DNA from 2 places in the Plantibacter sp. CFBP 8804 genome. Region 1 is predicted to be linked to the other one. Evidence: riboswitches for the same ligand, from Rfam matches in the RefSeq annotation. Region 1 holds a riboswitch; the other holds the start of a gene.

Region 1 (5,516 bases):
GGCCCAGGCGGGACGGTCTGGCCCAGGTGCGTTCGTTCGGTGCCCCGAACCCCCGCGCCTCCATCGCCGTCGCGAGTTTGCTCCCGCGGCGGATGGCGAACACCAGCAGCACGAACGCCATGGACGCGAACCGCCGGACCACTCCCCGGTCCCCCAGCCCACGGGCACGACGGGCGAGCGCGAGACTGCGCCAGTCGTCGATGAAGAGTCCGAGCATCCGCGCTCCAGCGAGGATCCCGAGCACGAACCGCGACGGCAGCTTCGCGATCTGGGACAAGCCGTCGGCCAGATCGGTCGGGTCCACCCGCGCGAAGAGCAGGATCGTCGGGAGACCGAGCGCCAACACGCGGATCGTCACGGCGACCGCCAGTTCGATCGAGTTGTCCGTCACGCGGACGAACCCGAGCGACAGGTACTCCGTCCCTCCCGGCTTCGCGTACAACAGCATGCTGATCCCGCCGATGGGCGCGAAGACGAGCACCGGCAGGGCCCGCTTCAGCAACGCGGTGAACCGCAGGCCGGAGAGCGGGAACAGCATCACTTCGAGCAGCACCGCCGTGCTCGCACTCACCCAGTCGATCGTCAGCAGCAACGGGACGGACAGGATGAGGACGGCCAGCACCTTCGTCACCGGATTCACCCGGTCGAGTGGCGGCCGATGGTGCAACACCGTCGAGCGCTCCGCTGCCGTGAGGCTCGTCATGCGGCCCGCCTCCCGAGTTCCAGCGGTTCGAGGAGGATGCGATGGTCGCCCAGATGTTCGACGACCCCCGCGTCATGCGTGACGGAGACGATCGTCGCGCCGCGCTCGAGCTCGTGCTGCAGCAGGCGGACGAGTGACAACCACGTGCGTCGATCCTGCCCGAACGTCGGTTCGTCGAGGACCATGACCGCCGGTCGGGCGGCGAGGACGGTGGCCACCGACAACCGGCGCTTCTGACCGCCCGAGAGGCTGAACGGGTTCGCCTCCGCAAGACGACCCAGACCGAGCGCCTCGAGGATCTCGGAGACCCGCTCGTCGATGGCGGTCCGGGACCAGCGGAGCGCCTGCAGGCCGACGCCAAGCTCGTTCCGCACGGTCGACGAGACGAACTGGTGCTCGGGATCTTGGAAGACCGTCCCGATGCGCGTGAGCAACTCGGTGGACTTCCAGCGGATCGGCCGGGATCCCAGCCTGCCGGCGAGCTGCGGAGCGGCGGTCACCGTCCCCGTGATCTCCGGCAGCAGTCCCGCCAGCGTGAGCGCGAGCGTGGACTTCCCCGCGCCGTTGGGGCCGACGATGACGGTCGCCGCACCCTCGGGCACCGCGAGCCCCAGGTGCTCCTGCACCGGCTGCTTCCGCGTTCGACCGATCGCCAGGTCGTCGGTCGTGATGACCGCCGCTGATGGGCCGGACACCGGACGAAGGGCCAACCCCAGCGGGATGCCCGGCACCCAGACGCCCGCATCGGCCAGGCGCTGCCCGACGTCGTCGAGGACGAGGTCGGGTGGTCCGTCGGCGAGGACACCGCCGTCGGCGTCGAGCACGACGACCCTGGTCATCAGCTCGCGCCAGACGTCGACGCGGTGTTCGATGACGACCAGGGTGGACGAACCGTCATCGACCAGCCGAGCGACGGCATCCCGCACCTCGGCCACCCCGGCCGGGTCGAGGTTCGCGGTCGGTTCGTCGAGCAGGAGGAGCGAGGGGTGCATGGCGAGTACGCCGGCAAGGGCCAGCCGCTGTTTCTGACCGCCGGACAGCGCCGAGGTCGAGTGGTCCAGCGGCAGGTCCAGTCCGACGGCCTCCAGCGAGGCGTCCACACGGCGCCAGATCTCCTCGCGTTCGACGCCGAGGTTCTCGCAGCCGAAGGCGACGTCGTCGCCGACCTTGGACAGGATCACCTGCGAGTCGGGATCCTGCAGCACGAGCCCGATGCGACCCCTCGCTCGTTCAGGCGGAACGCCGTCCACGAGGAGCGAGCCGTGGGATTCCCCCTCGTCCGCACCGCCGAGGACGCCGGCCAGGGCGTGGATCAGCGTCGACTTGCCGGCACCGGACGCCCCCAGGAGGAGGACCCGTTCGCCCGGTTCGATCACGAGGTCGAGGTCCCGCACCGCCCAGGCCTTCCGACCGGCATGACGCCACCCCCAGTCCCGCGCGACGACGCGCGCCGGACCGGTCGCAGCCGCTCCCGGCACGATCAGACCTCGCGCCGAGCGTCCCGCCCCGACGCGAACCGACTGAGCGCTCCGGTCGACGCGAGTGCCCTGACAAGTGCCCATCCGACGACACCGGCGAGGATCGCGCCCGAGACGAGCAGCGAACCGAGGTAGATCGCGTTGAACTCGACACCCTTCTCGAGGTTGCCCGACATCACGAGCTCGAGGAGCCACGCGCCGGCCCCGGCTCCGGCACCGGCGAGGATCGCCGGAACGAGGCCGAAGCGCTTGTACGCGAGCGCCGCGAACACCAGCTCAGCACCGAGGCCCTGAGCGAGGCCGGAGTACACCGTCGTGACACCCCATGCGTTGCCGATGAGGGCCGAGACGATCGCACCGATGGTCTCGACGAGGAGTGCTGCGCCGGGCTTCCGGATGATGAGTCCGCCGAGCACCCCGCCGAGGAGCCAGATCCCGACGGCGATCCCGCCGAAACCGGGCGTGACGGCGCTGGCACCCGCGTACCAGAGTGATCCGAGCGTGTTCCACGCCCAGAAGATGAGGCCCGTCGCGACGCCGAGCACGGCGACCACGACGATGTCGACGACCCTCCAGCGCAAGGTCCGCGACGCAGCGCGTTCAGAGGGTGAGATCTTGGTCGATGCTGACACGATACGTGCCCTTCCTGTAGACGGAAAAGAGCACGGGATAGCGAGAAATGGTCTCCCTGCGCTGGCATGATCCAGATCAGGTTCGACGGTCGAAGGCGAATACCTTCCTCTCAGCCCGGTTCACCGGACTCCCGTGGTGGCACGAGTCTAACCCCTGCCGTGCGCAGTCGCACGACAGGGGTTCGACGGGGAGGGCTACTTCTTGAGGGCCTTGATGAGGCCGGCCAGAGCCTTGCCGCTCACCCAGATGAACGGGATCGCGACGGCGATGAGCGAGATGAGGTTCGGGTCGAAACGGAGACCCTCGTCGGTCTTGATGTAGGCACCGACCGGGATCGAGACGCCACCGCCGCCGCCGCCGCTCGGGGCGTCGTCGCCGTCGCCCTCGGAGCCGCCGCCGAAGCCGTAGTACGTCAGCGCGACGGGCACGAGCTTCGTGCCGTCGACGTCCTGCTGCTCCCCGTAGGCTGCGGACACGCCGAGCCCCTTCGCCTGTTCTGCCAGCTTCTCCACGAGATTCGTCATACCGCGAGGCTACCGCTCGGTATCCGCCGGTCCAAGGGGTTGATCCGTGCTCCCAGCACCCTGCGAGTCTCCGCGACTGCCGAGTCCGCGACGTCTCGGCTTGCCGAGGAGGGAGGCGGGAGCGATCGCGAGATCGCCGAACCGGCTCGCGACCCGGTCGATCGTCTGCTCGGCTTCACGCCACTCCTCGTCCGGGTCCCAGAGCCCGGCACCGGCCTCATCGGCGGGGACGAGCTGGTCGACCTTCACCCCGACGAGGCGCACGAGGCGTCCGCCGCGATCGAGGTCGTCGAACAGCGACGCCGCCTCGTCGTAGACCCGACGCCCGACGTTCGTGGCCTCGCCGATGGTGCGCGACCGGGTGATGACGCTGAAGTCCGCATAGCGGACGCGGATGCTGATCGTCCGTCCGGCGTAGCCGCCCTTCCGGAGCCGGATCGCGACGAGGCCGGCGAGGTTCAGCAGCTCGCGCTTGAGGATGGTCGGGTCGGACACGTCCGTCGGGAAGGTCACCTCGTGGCTGACGCTCTTCTCGCGTCGTGCCAGCTCGATGCCGCGCGGATCGATCCCGTTCGCGAGCTCGAGGAGTCGGCGACCGGAGGCCTCACCGACCGCGCGCTGGAGCATCGACAGCGGGGTGGAGGCGAGCTGACCGATGGTCCGGATGCCCCGGTTCGTCAGCTGCTCCTCCGTCCGACCACCGACGCCCCATAGCGCACCGACCGGCAACGGATGGAGGAACGCCAAGGTCTCGTCGGCTGGTACGACCAGCAGACCATCGGGCTTCGACAGGCCGGAGGCGAGCTTCGCGACGTACTTCGTCGACGCCAGGCCGACCGAGCACGGCAGGCCGGTCGCGTCGAGGACCCGCTGCTTCACGAGCGCGGCGATCGTCCGCGGGCTCCCGAGCAACCGGACCGCACCGGAGACGTCGAGGAACGCCTCGTCGATGCTCAGCGGCTCGACGAGCGGCGTCACCGACTCGAAGACCTTCATCACCCGGTCGGAGTACTCGCGGTACCTGCCGTGGTGGGGCGGCAGCACGACGGCGCTCGGACAGAGGCGCATCGCCTGGGACACCGGCATCGCCGCGCGCACGCCGTACCGGCGAGCCTCGTAACTGGCGGAGGTGACGACCGACCGCCCCTCCTTGTTGCCGACGATGATCGGCAGACCGCGCAGCTCGGGCCGTTCCAAGAGCTCGACCGAGACGAAGAACGCGTCCATGTCGACGTGGAGGATGGGGGTACCGCTGTCGTCGGCATCGTGCGCCGAGACGCGACGAGACGCTCCATCCTGCCGACTCATGCCTCCATTGTCGCAGTCGCCTCCGACACGCTCTCCACAAGGGCCGAGGCGGGAGGGCCCGGCGACGCTAGGCTGTCCGGCGATGAGCACGCGAACGCGGACCGGGTCGGCCCCGGCGGTCCCAGACCTCTCCGGGCGGGACCTCGCCCTCGACCTCGTGCGCGTCGCGTGCGTCGTGACGGTCGTCATCGTCCACCTCCTGATGGTCGCGGTGGCGGTCGAGCCGGACGGCACGATCGGCATCTCCCGAGCGTTGGAGCAGCAGCCGTGGTTCGACACGGGTACCTGGTTCGGCCAGATCATGCCGCTGTTCTTCATCGTGGGCGGCTTCGCGACGATCACCGGCTGGCGCAGCACCGTCCGACGTGGTGGCGGGACCAGCGACTTCCTCCGGTCCCGGGTCTTCCGACTCGCGCTGCCGACGATCCCGGTCCTGCTCTTCCTCGCCGCGGGGCTGTGGCTCGCCGGGGCGCTCGGTGTCGACCCCGCCATCATCGAGGCCGTCGCCGCAGGCGTCGGGTCCCCGCTCTGGTTCCTAGCCGCCTACCTGCTCTGCCAGGCGGTCGCGCCCTTCCTCGCCACCTGGCACGACCGCCACCCCGTCCTGACCTGTGCGGCACTGCTGGCCGGCGTGATCCTCGTCGACGTCGTCCGGTACTCGACCGGTCTCCTGGGCATCGGTCTCGTCAACCTGGTGTTCGTCTGGCCGCTGCTGCAGCAGTTCGGGTTCTTCCTGGCCGACGGACGTCTCCGCTCCGTTCCGCGCCTCGTCCTCGTGGCCGTGGTGCTCCTCTCCTACGGTGCGCTCGTGCCGATCACGACCTGGCTGCCGTACTCGACCAGTATGCTCGGTAACCTCAACCCACCGAC
Region 2 (5,516 bases), on a different contig from region 1:
GCGGAGCGGTCCCCGCGTGGGCCGGCCACCGAGCTGCGCCGCGCGGAGCCTGTCGAAGGGCGCACCCACCCCGGTCCCTGAGCCTGTCGAAGGGCGCTCAGATGTTGAGGTAGCGGCAGAGGTACGCGGTGGTGACTTCGACCTCGACCTGGAAGCTGCTGCTCCCCGGGACACTGAACTGCGCGTCGGGCCCGAAGTCCTGCCAGGCACTCGTGTTCGGCAGCAGCACGCGGAGCTTGCCGGAGATCACGGACATCTCCTCGGCCTTGCCCGTGGTGAAGGTGTACTCCCCCGGCTCCATCACTCCGACGCTGGCCGACTCCGCACCGGGCTCATTCGTGGTGAAGCCGATCGACTTCACCTTGCCGTCGAAGTACTCGTTGCTCGTCAGCATCAGGGGCCTCTCGTCGTGGTCCGGGACCGCGGCGGCGGATCCGGCCTTCATCGTATCGGCTCGGCGAAGAACGCCTCCTCGTGCGCGGCCGAGGCCAGGAACGCCCGTCGCATCGTCTCCCGGCCGGCCTCGTCCGCACGAGCCGCCGCCCCGGCGACGATCTCGATCGCCCGGGCGTTCGCCATCGCGAAGGCGGGGTCGGCGTACGTGTCGAGCCACGCCGCGAAGGGGTGCTCCGCGTGCGATGCGCCGACGAGCCGTTCACCGAGATCCTGATAGATCCAGTAGCAGGGCAACACGGCGGCGACCACCCGCCCGTAGTCGCCGTCGACCGTCGCCGCGTGCAGGTGGTCGAGGTACGCCGCGGTCGTCGCCGACGGTTCCACGTCCATACCGCTGACGGCATACGTGCTGAGCCAGGTGCGGTGCAGCTCCATCTCGGCCTCGATGGAGCCCGCCGCACCGGTCGCCCAGAACACCTGCTCCTCGGCCGTCGGTGCCAGTGCACTCGCTCGCGCGAGGACCCGCGAGTAGGCCCGCAGGTAGATCGCGTCCTGCTGCAGGTACCAGGCGAACCGGGCCGGATCGAGGGTGCCGTCCGCGAGCGTCGTCACGAACGGCAGGTGGTCGATCCGGTCCCGCAGCTCGGCGATGTCCTCCCACCAGTCGGCGACGATGTCGGCACCGTCCTGCCGACCCGAAATCATCCCGTCCGACGCCCACAGCTCTGCGAAGTGACTGATCGGGCCGTTGCCCGAGCCGACCGCGAGCGAATCCCCGTGCCGGAGGCTCGACGTGAGCCACGCCTTCGCCTCGCCGAGGGCCTCGGTCCAGGATCCCGAACGGGCGACGAGGGTGGCCATCGCGCTCGACAGGGAGCACCCGGTTCCGTGGGTGTTCCGCGTGTCGACTCGAAGACCGTCGAACTCGACGAGTGATCGGTCGTCGCCCAGACCACCCGCGGCGTCGACCAGCGCATCCGGGCACGCGGTCGTCCCCGTCAGGTGCCCGCCCTTCACGAGCACGATCACGCCCGCTTGCACCGAGACCCGTTCCGCCTGGGCGAGTGCGTCGGCCCAGCTCGTCGCCACCGGCTCGTCCGCGAGGACGGCGAGCTCCGGCAGGTTCGGGGTCACGAGGTCGACGCGCGGGAGGAGCGCGCGCATGGCCGCTTCGGCGTCGCGGCGGAGGAGACGGTCGCCGCTCGTCGCCACCATCACCGGGTCGAGGACGACGGGTCCGGTCACCGTCTCCTGCAGCCAGGTCGACACGGTGTCGATGATCGCGACATCGCCCAGCATCCCGATCTTGACCGCGTCGATCACCACGTCATCCGCGACCGCGTCCAGCTGCTCGCGGAGGAACCCGACGGGCGGGGTGTGCACGGATCGGACGCCCCGGGTGTTCTGCGCGACGAGCGCGGTGACGACCGCCATGCCGTATCCGCCGTTCGCGGCGATGCTCTTGAGGTCGGCCTGGATCCCGGCACCGCCGGTCGGGTCGGTGCCGGCGATGCTCAGCACCCGCGGTGTGTCCCGGACCGCGACAGGTCGTCGACCGCGCACCCGGTCCGAGCTCGACGACGCCGGCGCCGTCGTCTCTTTCACGGCGCTCATGCCGAGACCTCAATCCAGGCGCTGTGGAACGCCCGGGCGGCGGCCGCCGGATCGTCGGCGGCGCAGATGGCGGAGACGACGGCGAGACCAGCGGCACCGGCAGCGTGGAGCTCGACCGTGTCCTCCAGTGACACCCCACCGATCGCGACGCACGGGAGCGGGGTCGCGGCGGCGATCGCGGCGAACCCCTCCATGCCCAGCGGCTCCGGGTGGTCCGGCTTGGTCGTCGTCGGGCGGATGACGCCGACGCCGAGGTAGTCGACCGTCCCGAGTGGCAGCGCTGCGACCGCGTCGAGGTGCGCCGAGGTGTTCGCCGTCAGTCCCACGACGGCGGCCTGACCCACGATGCGACGCACGGCGTCGACCGGGAGATCGCTCTGACCCACGTGGACGCCGTGGACGACGGCGCCGGCGGAACGGGCGGCGAGGAACACGTCCACCCGATCGTCGACGAGGAGCAGCGCCCGCCCGGCGACGACCTCCGCCGCACGCACGGTCAGGTCGAACAACTCTCGCGCCGACGCGGTCTTCTCCCGCAGCTGGACCGCGGTCACCCCGCCGTCGACGGCCCGGCGCACGACGTCGAGGACACCGCGATCCCCGCTGGCCGAAGCATCCGTGACGAGGTAGGTGGCGATACCGCGGCGCACGAGCTCGGCGTGCGAACGGGCCGCGAGGACCCGGTCCGCGGTGGTCGAGGCGCTCACGCGATCACCGCCAGGCTGCGGACGGTGTCGGCATCGAGGAGGTGGAGGTGGTCGAGGAAGGCGAGAGCGAAGGACCCGGGGCCACGGCTCTCCGCAGCCGCCAGCTGCGCGGCGACCGTGTACGCGGTGGTCGCCGCGACCGTCGTCAGCAGCCGGTCGTCGTCGAGTGACGCGAAGGCGGCGAGTACGGCACCGAGGGCACAGCCACCGCCCGTCACGAGGGTGAGCCAGGCGTGCCCGTTCGAGCAGCGGACGATGCGCTCACCGTCGGTGATGACGTCCGTCGGGCCGGAGATCGCGACGACGGCACCCGAGGCGCGGGCGATCGCGGTGGCCGCCTCGATCGCGCTGTCGACCGAGTCGGTGCTGTCGACGCCGCGCCCGCCGGCGCCCAGTCCGGCGAGCGCGATGATCTCGCTGGCGTTGCCGCGCACGATCGTCGGCCTGAGGGCGAGGAGTTCAGTGGCGAGCGCCGTGCGCACCGGCAAGAAGCCGACGGCGACGGGGTCGAGCACCCATGGAGTGCCGGCCTCGTTCGCGGCGGTGGCGGCCTCGACCATGGCCTCGCGCTGCTCAGCCTGCGGCGTCCCGAGGTTGAGGAGCACGCCGGAGGCGATGCGGGCGAACGGTCCGGCCTCGGTGGGGATGTCGGTCATCGCCGGGGCGGCGCCGATGGCAAGCAGGACGTTCGCCGTGAAGTTCGTCACCACGGCGTTCGTGATCGATTGGACGAGCGGCGTGCGCTCGCGCAGGCGGTCGAGGAGGTCCCCGGACGCGCTCGCGAACTCGCCGACGGACGAGTCGTCGGTGGACGGGTGGGCAGACTGCTGCGGTGTGCGAATGCTCATTCGCGACATCCCTTCGCTCGGACTAACGAGATCAGGTTCGACGGGTGTGTTCTCAGCCGATCGTCGTGGGATCGGCACCCCGTGTCACTCGCGACCACCCTAGCGGGTCGGCCCGGCTTCCCGTCCAGCGGGCGGGCGAGGATGATGGAGGGATGGACTTCTTCGAGCTGGTCACCATCGTCTTCGAGGTCGCCGGTGTCGGGGCGATGGTCGTGGGCTTCGTGATCGCCGTCACCCTCTCGGCCCGCCTGTGGTGGAGCACGCGCGACGGCGCACGGGCTTTCCGGATGCTGCGGGAGACGATCGGCTCGGTCATCCTGCTCGGGCTGGAGATCCTCGTGGCCGCCGACCTCGTGAAGACGGTCACGTCGACGCCGTCGCTGACCGACGCACTCGTCCTCGCGATCATCGTCGTCATCCGCACCCTGCTGAGCTTCTCCCTGCAGATCGAGATCGAGGGCACCCTCCCCTGGAGGCGCCTGGCGACGACCGGTCCACAGCTGTTCGACCGTGCCGTCAAGCGCGGTGGCGAACGCACGCGGCGTCGCGCCGAGGAGCAGGACGTGTCGACGTCAGCCGATCCGACACCGGCGCCGACGGTCGCGGCGCAGGCCGTCCCCGACGATGAGGACGGCTTCCCCGAGCTCCGCAGTCGCAGCTAGTGCGGCGCGGCTAGCGCGCCGCGGAGGTCGCCCAGGTGTCGCGGATGAGGTCGGGCAGCAGGCGCATGTCGTCGAAGACGTGGGTGCCGTCGCCGATGAGGCGCTCGGCGGGCGTCATGCCACCGGCGTAGGCGTAGACCGTCATGCCGGCCGCGCGGGCAGCCAGGACGCCGACGACGCTGTCCTCGATGACCGCGCACCGCTCGGGGGCCGTGTCGAAGTCGGCGGCGGCGTGCAGGAAGAGGTCGGGTGCGGGCTTGCCGACGGCGACGTCGGTCGCGCTGAAGATGCGCCCGTCGAAGCGGTCGTGGATGCCCACCTGCCCGAGGTTGCGGACGACGTCGTGCAGCATCCCGTTCGAGGCCACGCACAGCGGCACCCCGGTCGCAGCGATGCCGTCGAGGGCGTCGACGACCCCGTCGACCGCCTCGAGCTCGCGCTCGCAGATGCCGCGGAACATGTCGCTCCAGCGCTGGATCCAGTCGGCCTCGAGCGGCTTCCCGAGACGCTGCTCGACGAGCGTCGCGTAGGTCTCGAGCGAGGCGCCGACGAAGAGCTCCCGCACCTCGGCCTCGGTGTAGTCGCCGCCGACCTCGTTGAGCAGCTGGAGGTTCACCCGGACGGAGATGCGTTCCGTGTCGACGAGCGTGCCGTCGCAGTCGAAGATGACGAGGTCCGGATAGTCGACTGGCATGCTCCGAGCCTAAACGACACCGCCTGCGCTGTGGCCGTGCGCCCTCCGGCGGCGACCTCCGACGGCGACCTCCGACGGCGGTCGGCGTCATGGTCAGCGGGCCGCGCGGACGCCCTGTCGCTGCCAGGTGACGACCATGCGTCGCGCATACTGGGTCGCCGCGACGAAGTGGCCGAGGAGTCCCAGGAGGATCGCCACGAAGCCGACCCCGCCGAAGACCCGGTAGAGCGCCGACGCCGGATCCCCGCCGCCGAGCGCGAGGCCGATGAGCAGCGCGAAGAAGCCGACGAAGAGGAACACCGTCCGGATCTTGCCGGCGATGCTCACCGGCACCTCGGGCGTCCCGCGGAATGCGACGACGGCGACGAACGCGAGCAGGAGGTCGGGGACGATCATGACCACGAACACCTGCCACGGGATGATCTGCGCGATGGCGAACGACGCGGCGACCACGACCACGGTCAGACGGTCGGCGACCCCGTCGAGCCAGGTGCCGAGCGCGGAGACCGTGCCCATGCGGCGCGCGATCTGTCCGTCGGCGACGTCGCTCAGGAACACCACCGCACCGACGACGAGCGCAGCCCAGTAGGAGCCG

Evidence for each region. A riboswitch is a leader RNA that binds a small molecule or an ion and turns the genes downstream of it on or off. The one in region 1 is predicted to bind thiamine pyrophosphate.
Region 2: it holds a riboswitch for thiamine pyrophosphate, as region 1 does, so the genes downstream of both, thiM (hydroxyethylthiazole kinase) here and IFU11_RS02855 (ECF transporter S component) in region 1, are expected to answer to the same signal.

Annotation. Positions count from the first base shown of each region.
Region 1 is NZ_JACYTU010000001.1:604,868-610,383, forward strand. Features, by position in the region: gene IFU11_RS02845 (energy-coupling factor transporter transmembrane component T family protein) at 1-703, opposite strand, end outside; gene IFU11_RS02850 (ABC transporter ATP-binding protein) at 700-2,181, opposite strand; gene IFU11_RS02855 (ECF transporter S component) at 2,184-2,813, opposite strand; TPP riboswitch at 2,850-2,958, opposite strand; gene IFU11_RS02860 (hypothetical protein) at 3,009-3,338, opposite strand; gene dinB (DNA polymerase IV) at 3,348-4,646, opposite strand; gene IFU11_RS02870 (acyltransferase family protein) at 4,729-5,516, shown strand, end outside.
Region 2 is NZ_JACYTU010000005.1:17,571-23,086, reverse strand. Features, by position in the region: gene ppnP (pyrimidine/purine nucleoside phosphorylase) at 98-394, opposite strand; gene IFU11_RS11315 (bifunctional hydroxymethylpyrimidine kinase/phosphomethylpyrimidine kinase) at 442-2,010, opposite strand; gene thiE (thiamine phosphate synthase) at 2,007-2,717, opposite strand; gene thiM (hydroxyethylthiazole kinase) at 2,714-3,565, opposite strand; TPP riboswitch at 3,557-3,657, opposite strand; gene IFU11_RS11300 (DUF1622 domain-containing protein) at 3,718-4,227, shown strand; gene IFU11_RS11295 (HAD family hydrolase) at 4,238-4,921, opposite strand; gene IFU11_RS11290 (CDP-alcohol phosphatidyltransferase family protein) at 5,015-5,516, opposite strand, start outside.